Regions from separate parts of the Streptomyces sp. NPDC001732 genome, predicted to be linked through region 1. Evidence: riboswitches for the same ligand, from Rfam matches in the RefSeq annotation. Region 1 holds a riboswitch; the other holds the start of a gene.
The links. A riboswitch is a leader RNA that binds a small molecule or an ion and turns the genes downstream of it on or off. The one in region 1 is predicted to bind S-adenosylmethionine.
Positions count from the first base shown of each region.

Region 2: it holds a riboswitch for S-adenosylmethionine, as region 1 does, so the genes downstream of both, ACWCXX_RS02480 (aminotransferase class V-fold PLP-dependent enzyme) here and thrC (threonine synthase) in region 1, are expected to answer to the same signal.

Region 1 covers NZ_JBSFFY010000072.1:4,938-9,062, forward strand. The annotation lists gene ACWCXX_RS35270 (alpha,alpha-trehalose-phosphate synthase (UDP-forming)) at 1-794, opposite strand, end outside; gene ACWCXX_RS35275 (glucosyl-3-phosphoglycerate synthase) at 849-1,811, opposite strand; SAM riboswitch class I at 1,965-2,092, shown strand; gene thrC (threonine synthase) at 2,111-3,412, shown strand; gene ACWCXX_RS35285 (ubiquitin-like small modifier protein 1) at 3,444-3,722, shown strand.
Region 2 covers NZ_JBSFFY010000001.1:593,211-597,335, forward strand. The annotation lists gene qcrB (cytochrome bc1 complex cytochrome b subunit) at 1-449, shown strand, start outside; gene trpD (anthranilate phosphoribosyltransferase) at 574-1,638, shown strand; SAM riboswitch class IV at 1,723-1,840, shown strand; gene ACWCXX_RS02480 (aminotransferase class V-fold PLP-dependent enzyme) at 2,016-3,392, shown strand; gene ACWCXX_RS02485 (Lrp/AsnC family transcriptional regulator) at 3,468-3,749, opposite strand; gene ACWCXX_RS02490 (rhomboid family intramembrane serine protease) at 3,746-4,125, opposite strand, start outside.

The DNA of each region.
Region 1 (4,125 bases):
TCGTCCACGTCCGCCTCGTGCGCGCGGCGGCGCAGGAAGTCCGCGTCCGCGCCGAGGCCGTGCACCCCGACGTCGGTCCGGCCGGTGCCGCCCACGATCCGGGTGCAGCAGTCGACGAACGCGTCGGCCCAGCGCCAGGTCAGGAAGGCGGCCCGGTCCGCGCCCAGGATGCCGCGCAGCAACTGCTCGGCGACGTCGTCGGGCAGCAGCCGGAAGTAGTCGACGGGCGCCCACGGGGTGTGCGAGAAGTGTCCGATCCGCAGGTCCGGGCGGAGCTCGCGGAGCATGCCGGGCACCAGCGCCAGGTGGTAGTCCTGCACCAGCACCGCCGCGCCCCGCCCGGCCTCCTCGGCGAGCGCCTCGGCGAAGGCCCGGTTGTAGGTCTCGAACGAGGCCCACTGCCGCCGGAACTCCGCGTCGAAGACCGGCTCCAGCGGCGTCTGGTACAGCATGTGGTGGACGAACCAGAGCACCGAGTTCGCGATGCCGTTGTACGCGTCCGCGTGGACGTCCGCGTCGATGTCGAGCATCCGTACGCCCGGCTCGCCGAGCCCGCGCCGGACCGCCTCCCGGTCCCCGTCGCCGAGCGCGGCGCACACCCACAGCTTGTCCTCGACGGCGCTCAGCCCGGAGACCAGGCCCCCGCCGCCCCGTCTGGCACCGAGCGATCCGTCCTTGCCCAGGGTGTACGACACCGGGCCGCGGTTGGACGCGACGAGGACCCGGGTGTCGGAGCGGGGGCCGGACCGCTCGGCGGACCGGGCAGCGGACCTGGGATCGTGCTCGGAGACCATGTTGCGGAATCTAGCCCGATCGCGAACCGCCCAAACGTGCGAAGTCGGGCCGGATCAGGCCGCGCGGCGTGAAACGTACTCCTCTATCTCCCGCATCGGGGGCCGCTCCTCGGTGTCCACGGCATGGGTGCGCGGTACGAAGCCGTCCGCGCCGCGCTCGAACTGGGTGAGCGCGGGCCGCACCAAGTGGCCCCGGGACAGGCGTAGTTGGGCGGTCCGGTAGATCGCCGCCGCCATTCGGCCCAGTGCCTGCCCGTCCTGGTGCCGGTGCTTGCGCACCCCCACGTCCACCTGGGCCAGCGCGTCCAGCCCCACCGTGTGCAGGGCGTCGACCAGCAGTCCCAGCTCCACTCCGTAGCCGACGGGGAACGGCAGCTGTTCGAGCAGGGAGCGGCGCACGGCGTACTCACCGCCCAGCGGCTGGACGAAACCGGCCAGCTGCGGCCAGTGCAGATTGAGCAGCGGGCGGGCCACCAGCTCGGTCACCCGGCCCCCCTGGGCCGCCGCCCCGCCGGGACCGTCCCCGAAGGGGCGGTCGTACATCGCCTTCACGAACTGCACGTCCGGATCGGTCAGCAGCGGGCCGACGATGCCGGAGACGAAGTCCGCCGAGAAGTCCTTCAGGTCGGCGTCGACGAAGCAGACGATGTCGCCGCCGGTGACCAGGAGGGACCGCCACAGCACCTCGCCCTTGCCGGGCACGGCCGGTATCCGGGGGAGTATCGCGTCGCGGTGCACCACCCGGGCGCCGGCCTCCCGGGCCACCTGCGAGGTGGCGTCCGTGGAGCCGGAGTCGATCACCACCAGCTCGTCGACCAGCGAGACCTTCTCCATCAGCTCGCGCCGGATCGTGGCGACGATGTCACCGACCGTCGCCTCCTCGTCGAGCGCGGGCAGCACGACGCTCACGCTGCTGCGGCGCGGTTCCCCGGCCTTGGCTGCCAGCAGACGCTCCAACGGACGGTCGGCGGCCGACCAGGAACGCCCGGCCAGCCAGCGTTCGACCTCTTCCAGCACGGTCGATACTCCCTGTATGTGATCCATCTCGCGGTTCGGACGGCTGTCTCGGCAGCCTGATGCTTCGGTTACAGTCTTGAACAACGCGGATGACCGTCGCATGTCGGGGTCCATCTGCCAATAAACGCCCGGATCGAAGATCCGGTGCCAAAGAGCTCATCCAGAGGGACTGAGGGAACGGCCCGTTGAAGTCCCGGCAACCCTCCTGCCGACCGCGAGGACACGGTGGGGAAGGTGCCAATTCCGTCTTGTGGCGAAATGCGCCACAAGGAAGATGAGGAGAAAGGGCCTCCGCCATCATGGCTGTGCAGACCGTTGCAGCGAACACCGATTCCTCCGTTTCCCCCGTCGACCTCGGACCTGCCGCGGCGCTTTCCTGCCGCGAGTGCGGCGAGCGTTTCGACCTCGGCCCCGTCTTCGCCTGCGCGTCCTGTTTCGGACCGCTCGAAGTGGCGTACGACCTGCCGAGCGGCTCCCCCGACGAGCTGAAGAAGCGCATCGAGGCCGGCCCGAACAACATCTGGCGCTACGCGCCGCTGCTGCCGGTCCCCGCGGACGTCGCGGACAAGCCCAACATCAACCCCGGCTTCACCAAGCTGGTCAAGGCCGACAACCTCGCCCGCGAGCTGGGCGTCACCGGCGGCCTGTACGTCAAGGACGACTCCGGCAACCCGACGCACTCCTTCAAGGACCGGGTCGTCGCGATCGCCGTCGAGGCCGCCCGCGCCTTCGGCTTCACCACCCTCTCCTGCTCCTCCACCGGCAACCTCGCCGGTGCGGTGGGCGCCGCCGCCGCCCGCGCGGGCTTCCGCTCCTGCGTGTTCATCCCGCACGACCTGGAGCAGGGCAAGGTCGTCATGGCCGCGGTGTACGGCGGTGAGCTGGTCGGCATCGAGGGCAACTACGACGACGTCAACCGCTTCTGCTCGGAGCTCATCGGCGACCCGCTCGGCGAGGGCTGGGGCTTCGTCAACGTCAACCTCCGCCCGTACTACGGCGAGGGCTCCAAGACGCTGGCGTACGAGATCTGCGAGCAGCTCGGCTGGCGGCTGCCGGACCAGATCGTCGTCCCGATCGCGTCCGGATCGCAGCTCACGAAGATCGACAAGGGTCTTCAGGAGCTGATCAAGCTCGGTCTCGTCGAGGACCGGCCGTACAAGATCTTCGGCGCCCAGGCCGAGGGCTGCTCCCCGGTCTCCGCCGCCTTCAAGGCCGGTCACGACGTCGTGCGCCCCCAGAAGCCGAACACCATCGCCAAGTCCCTCGCGATCGGCAACCCGGCCGACGGCCCGTACGTCCTGGACATCGCCCGCCGCACCGGCGGCGCGGTGGAGGACGTGAACGACGAGCAGGTCGTCGACGCCATCAAGCTGCTGGCCCGCACCGAGGGCATCTTCGCGGAGACGGCGGGCGGGGTGACGGTCGGTGTGACGAAGAAGCTCATCGAGGCCGGGGTCATCGACCCGGCGCTGACCACCGTCGTCCTCAACACGGGCGACGGCCTCAAGACCCTCGACGCGGTGGCCGCCACCTCGCAGGCGACCGCGACGATCCGCCCCAGCCTGGACGCGTTCCGCGCTGCGGGCCTTGCCACCAGCTGACCACCCGGGACTCCAGGAAGGCCACCCCATCATGAGCGTCAAGGTCCGCATCCCCACCATTCTCCGCACCTACACGGGCGGCCGGGCCGAGGTCCCGGCGGAGGGCACGACCCTCTCCCAGGTCATCGAGTCCCTGGAGAAGAACCACCCGGGCATCGCCGCCCGCGTCCTGGACGACCAGGGCAAGCTGCGCCGTTTCGTGAACGTGTACGTCAACGACGACGACGTGCGCTTCGAGAACGGTCTGGAGACGGCCACGCCGGACGGCGCCGGCATCTCGATCATCCCGGCCGTCGCGGGCGGCTGCTGACACACCGTCCGGCCGCATGCCGACCCATCCGAACGGAATTGCCCTCTCCGGTTTCGAACCTCTTCGGGTTTGAAACGGAGGGGGCAATTCTGCATGGTTGAGCGCGGTAGAGTGTGGGAAGTCCCCCCAGCTGCCCGTGCCGCCCGCATACGAGAATGCGCCGCGCCACGACAAGATGCAGCCAAAGTGCCCGGACCCCCTGCGGCATAAGTCACTTTTGTCTGGCCCGACTTGCCCTGGAACCTTATGAATTCCCCATATTCGGGCGTTCGGTGCTGTCGAGATTTCTCGTCCGATTGACCTGTTGCAGAGGGCAGTTGGGCAGATACATTCGGCCGCGGTCGACGCGTTCCGGCGCACGCACCCTCTCCTGTCGGAGGGTGGGTTCTGACCCGGGACCGCG
Region 2 (4,125 bases), on a different contig from region 1:
TCATCGGCGGTGGCAACGACCTGTGGGCCACGCACTTCCACCTGTCGATCAACGCCATTTCCTGGTTCGTCCGCATCTTCATCTTCGCGGGCCCGATCCTCGCGTTCATCATCACCCGGCGGATCTGCCTCGGCCTCCAGCGCCGCGACAAGGAGAAGGTGCTGCACGGGCGCGAGTCCGGCATCATCAAGCGCCTGCCGCACGGTGAGTTCGTCGAGATCCACGAGCCGCTCGGCCCCGAGCAGCTGCACACGCTCACCGCGCACGAGCAGTACAAGCCGGTCGAGATCGGCCCGACGGTCGACGAGAACGGTGTCGAGCGCAAGGTGTCGCTGCTGGAGAAGCTGCGCGCCCGACTCAGCAAGGGCTACTACGGCGAGAACAACCAGATCGCCAAGCCCACCGTCGAGGAGTACAAGGAGATCACCAGCGGCCACGGTCACCACTGATCGCCTGAACTGATCGCCACGGCAGGAGCCCCGTCCACGCGTTGGACGGGGCTCTTCGCCGTCCTCTGCCGCTCGATAGGGTGGAGGTGATCCTTTTACCGACTGTGGACCCCGGGAGCGGACCATGAACGTTGTGACCCCGATCGGCGGCGACAGCGTGGCGGACCGTTCCTGGCCCGCCCTGCTGAATCCGCTGCTGCGCGGCGAGGACCTCACCGAGGACGACACCGCGTGGGCGATGGACCGCATCATGAGCGGCGAGGCCAGCGACGCGCAGATCGCCGGGTTCACCGTCGCCCTGCGGGCCAAGGGCGAGACGGTCCAGGAGGTGTCCGGCCTGGTGCGCGCCATGTACGAGCACGCCAACACCATCCAGGTACCCGGCCGCACGGTCGACATCGTCGGCACCGGTGGCGACCTCGCCAAGACGGTCAACATCTCCACCATGTCGGCGATCGTCATCGCCGGCACCGGGGCCAAGGTCGTCAAGCACGGCAACCGCGCCTCCTCCTCGGCGAGCGGTTCCTCCGACGTGCTGGAGAAGCTCGGCGTCAACCTGGAGCTCAGCACGCAGCGGGTCGTGGAGGTCGCCGAGGAGGCGGGCATCACCTTCTGCTTCGCGGTGAAGTTCCACCCCGCCCTGCGGTACGCGGCCAGGGCCCGCAAGGAGCTCGGCGCCCCGACCACGTTCAACGTCCTCGGGCCGCTCACCAACCCGGCCAGGGTCCGCGCCCAGGCGGTCGGCGTCGCCGACCTGCGGATGGCGCCCATCGTCGCCGGCGTCCTCGCCCAGCGCGGCAACTCGGCGCTGGTGGTCCGCGGCGACGACGGCCTGGACGAGCTGACGACGACCTCGACCTCGCGGGTCTGGGTGGTCCGGGACCGCACGGTGCGCGAGGAGACCTTCGACCCGCGCGACGTCGGCCTGGAACTGGTCCCGCCGCAGGCGCTGCGCGGCGCCGACGCCTCGTACAACGCGGACGTGGCCCGCCGGGTGCTGGCCGGGGAGCAGGGGGCGGTGCGGGAGGCCGTGCTGCTCAACTCGGCGGCGGCCCTGGTGGCGCTGGACCCGACCGACGCCACGCTGAACGAACAGCTCGCGGCCGGGATGGCGAAGGCGGCCGAGTCCATCGACTCCGGTTCCGCGGCCCGGACGCTGGAGCGCTGGGTGGCGGCCAGCAACGCCTGACCGGGCGGAAACGCGACGCGGGGCGCAGTCCGGATCCTGGACTGCGCCTTGCGCGCGTCCGCGCGTATGGCAAGATGCTGGGCAGGTCATGAGTGACAGCGACTACGGCCCCGGCCCGCTGTCCGGCAACCCTCCGTCCGTGGCGGGGTGCCCCGGGTGAAGACCAGGCCGCAGGCAGCGAGGTCTGCGGCAAGCGCGGGCCCCTCGGCATCTGTGAATGCCAACCCCCGGGGTCCTGGTCCCTAGGGAGTCTCTTGTGAGCACGCGAATGCGATAGGGCCTGTCGGCCCTCTTCCGCACACCTTTTTTCTTCTTCCGCCGCACTGCCGCACGTCTGCCGGTGCGTGCTTTTCGCCTGCCTCTTACGGGAGTTCGCCATGTCTGTCCCCACCGCTGCCATCGACAAGTCGGTTTGTACCTCCCTGCCGGTTCTGGGCCGGGATGTGACGGTTCCGTTGGTCACGGGAGGCGAAGTCACGTACGCCGCCCTCGACTACGCCGCCAGCGCCCCCGCCCTGCAGCGCGTCTGGGACGACGTCGCCGCGTACGCCCCGTACTACGGCAGCGTCCACCGCGGCGCCGGTTACCTCTCCCAGCTCTCCACGGACCTCTTCGAGAACAGCCGTGCCACCGTCGCGGAGTTCCTCGGCTGCCGCGCGGACGACCAGGTGGTCTTCACCCGCTCGACCACCGACTCGCTGAACCTGCTGGCCGCGGCGCTCCCCGCCGACTGCCAGGTCTTCGTCTTCGAGACCGAGCACCACGCCTCGCTGCTGCCGTGGCGCGACGCGCGGGTGACCTACCTGAACGCCCCGCGCACCCCGGCCCAGGCCGTCGAGACGCTGGAGCGGGCCCTGGCCGGGCGCGATCCCCACGGCCCCGCGCTGGTCTGCGTCACCGGCGCCTCCAACGTCACCGGCGAGCTGTGGCCGGTCAAGGAACTGGCGGCCGCCGCACACGCGCACGGTGCCCGGATCGTGCTGGACGCCGCGCAGCTCGCCCCGCACCACCCCGTCGACATCGCCGAGCTGGACGTCGACTGGGTCGCCTTCTCCGGGCACAAGCTGTACGCGCCCTTCGGGTCGGGCGTGCTCGCCGGCCGGGCCGACTGGCTGCGGGAGGCCGACCCCTACCTGGCCGGCGGCGGCGCCTCGCGCAAGGTCGCCCGCCGCCCCGACGGCGGGGTGGACGTCGAGTGGCACACCACGGCCGCCCGGCACGAGGCCGGTTCCCCCAACGTCATCGGCGCGTACTCCATCGCCTCCGCCTGCAGGGCGCTGAACGAGGCGGGCTTCGACGCGCTGGTCGCCCGGGAGCAGCACCTCGTCGCCGCGGTGCGGGCCGGTCTCGCCGAGGTCCCCCGGGTGAAGGTGCTCTCGCTGTTCGGCGACGACGCCCCGCGGGTCGGGGTCATCTCCTTCGTGGTGGAGGGCTGGAACAGCTCGCACTTCGCCGCCGCGCTCTCCGCCGAGTACGGCATCGGCGTCCGCGACGGACTGTTCTGCGCCCACCCCCTGGTCCGCACCCTGCTGGGCGGCGACCCGCAGGAGGTCGGCGAGTGCGGCGCGCCCGAGGCCGAGCCGGGCGAGAGGTCGCTCAACGCGATCCGGGTGAGCTTCGGCGCCGGTACGCCGGACGAGCACATCGAGCGCTTCGTCCGCGCGGTCAAGGAGCTGGTGAGCGAGGGCGCCCAGTGGAAGTACCGCACCGAGGGCGGCCGCTGCGTCCCGGACCGGGGCACCGCGCAGCACTGACCGGCACACAGCACTTCGGCGGGGGACGGGCCCGGCCCGTCCCCCGCCGAAGTGTCACGCGGTGGTGGTGCGCACCTACGCGTCGAGGCCGATGGCGAAGGCCGCCTCCAGGTCGTGCTGCGAGTACGTACGGAACGCCACGTGGGTGTCGGTCGCCTCGACACCGGGGATCTTGCTGATCCGGCCCGGGATGACGTCCGCCAGATCGTCGTGCCTGGCCACCCGGACCATGGCGATCAGGTCGTACGTACCGGTGACCGAGAAGACCTCGCTGACGCTGTCCAGCGCGGCGATGGACTCGGCGATCTCGGGAATCCGGTCCACGCTGGTTTTGATGAGCACGATCGCGGTGATCACGGCTGGCTTTCTCCCTCGGTGGCCGCGGCTGGTGTCTTCACTCTATCCGTACGCCGACCACGCCCCCAGGCGTAGAGGAAGCCGAGGGCGAAGCCCACCACATGGGCCAGATAGGCCACCCCCGGCCCCCCGCTGCCCGCGCCCTGGACCGCGAGCCACTGCAGGACGAACCAGAAGACCAGCACGATCCAGGCGGGGAACCGCAGCGGCAGGAAGAAGAGGAACGGGAACAGACTGGTCACCCGGGCCCGGGGGAACAGGTACAGGAACGCCCCGAGCACGGCCGAGATCGCCCCCGACGCGCCGACGAGCGTCTGGTCGGACGTGGCGTGCGCGGCCGCGTAGGCGACCAGGGCGAGATAGCCGCAGACGATGT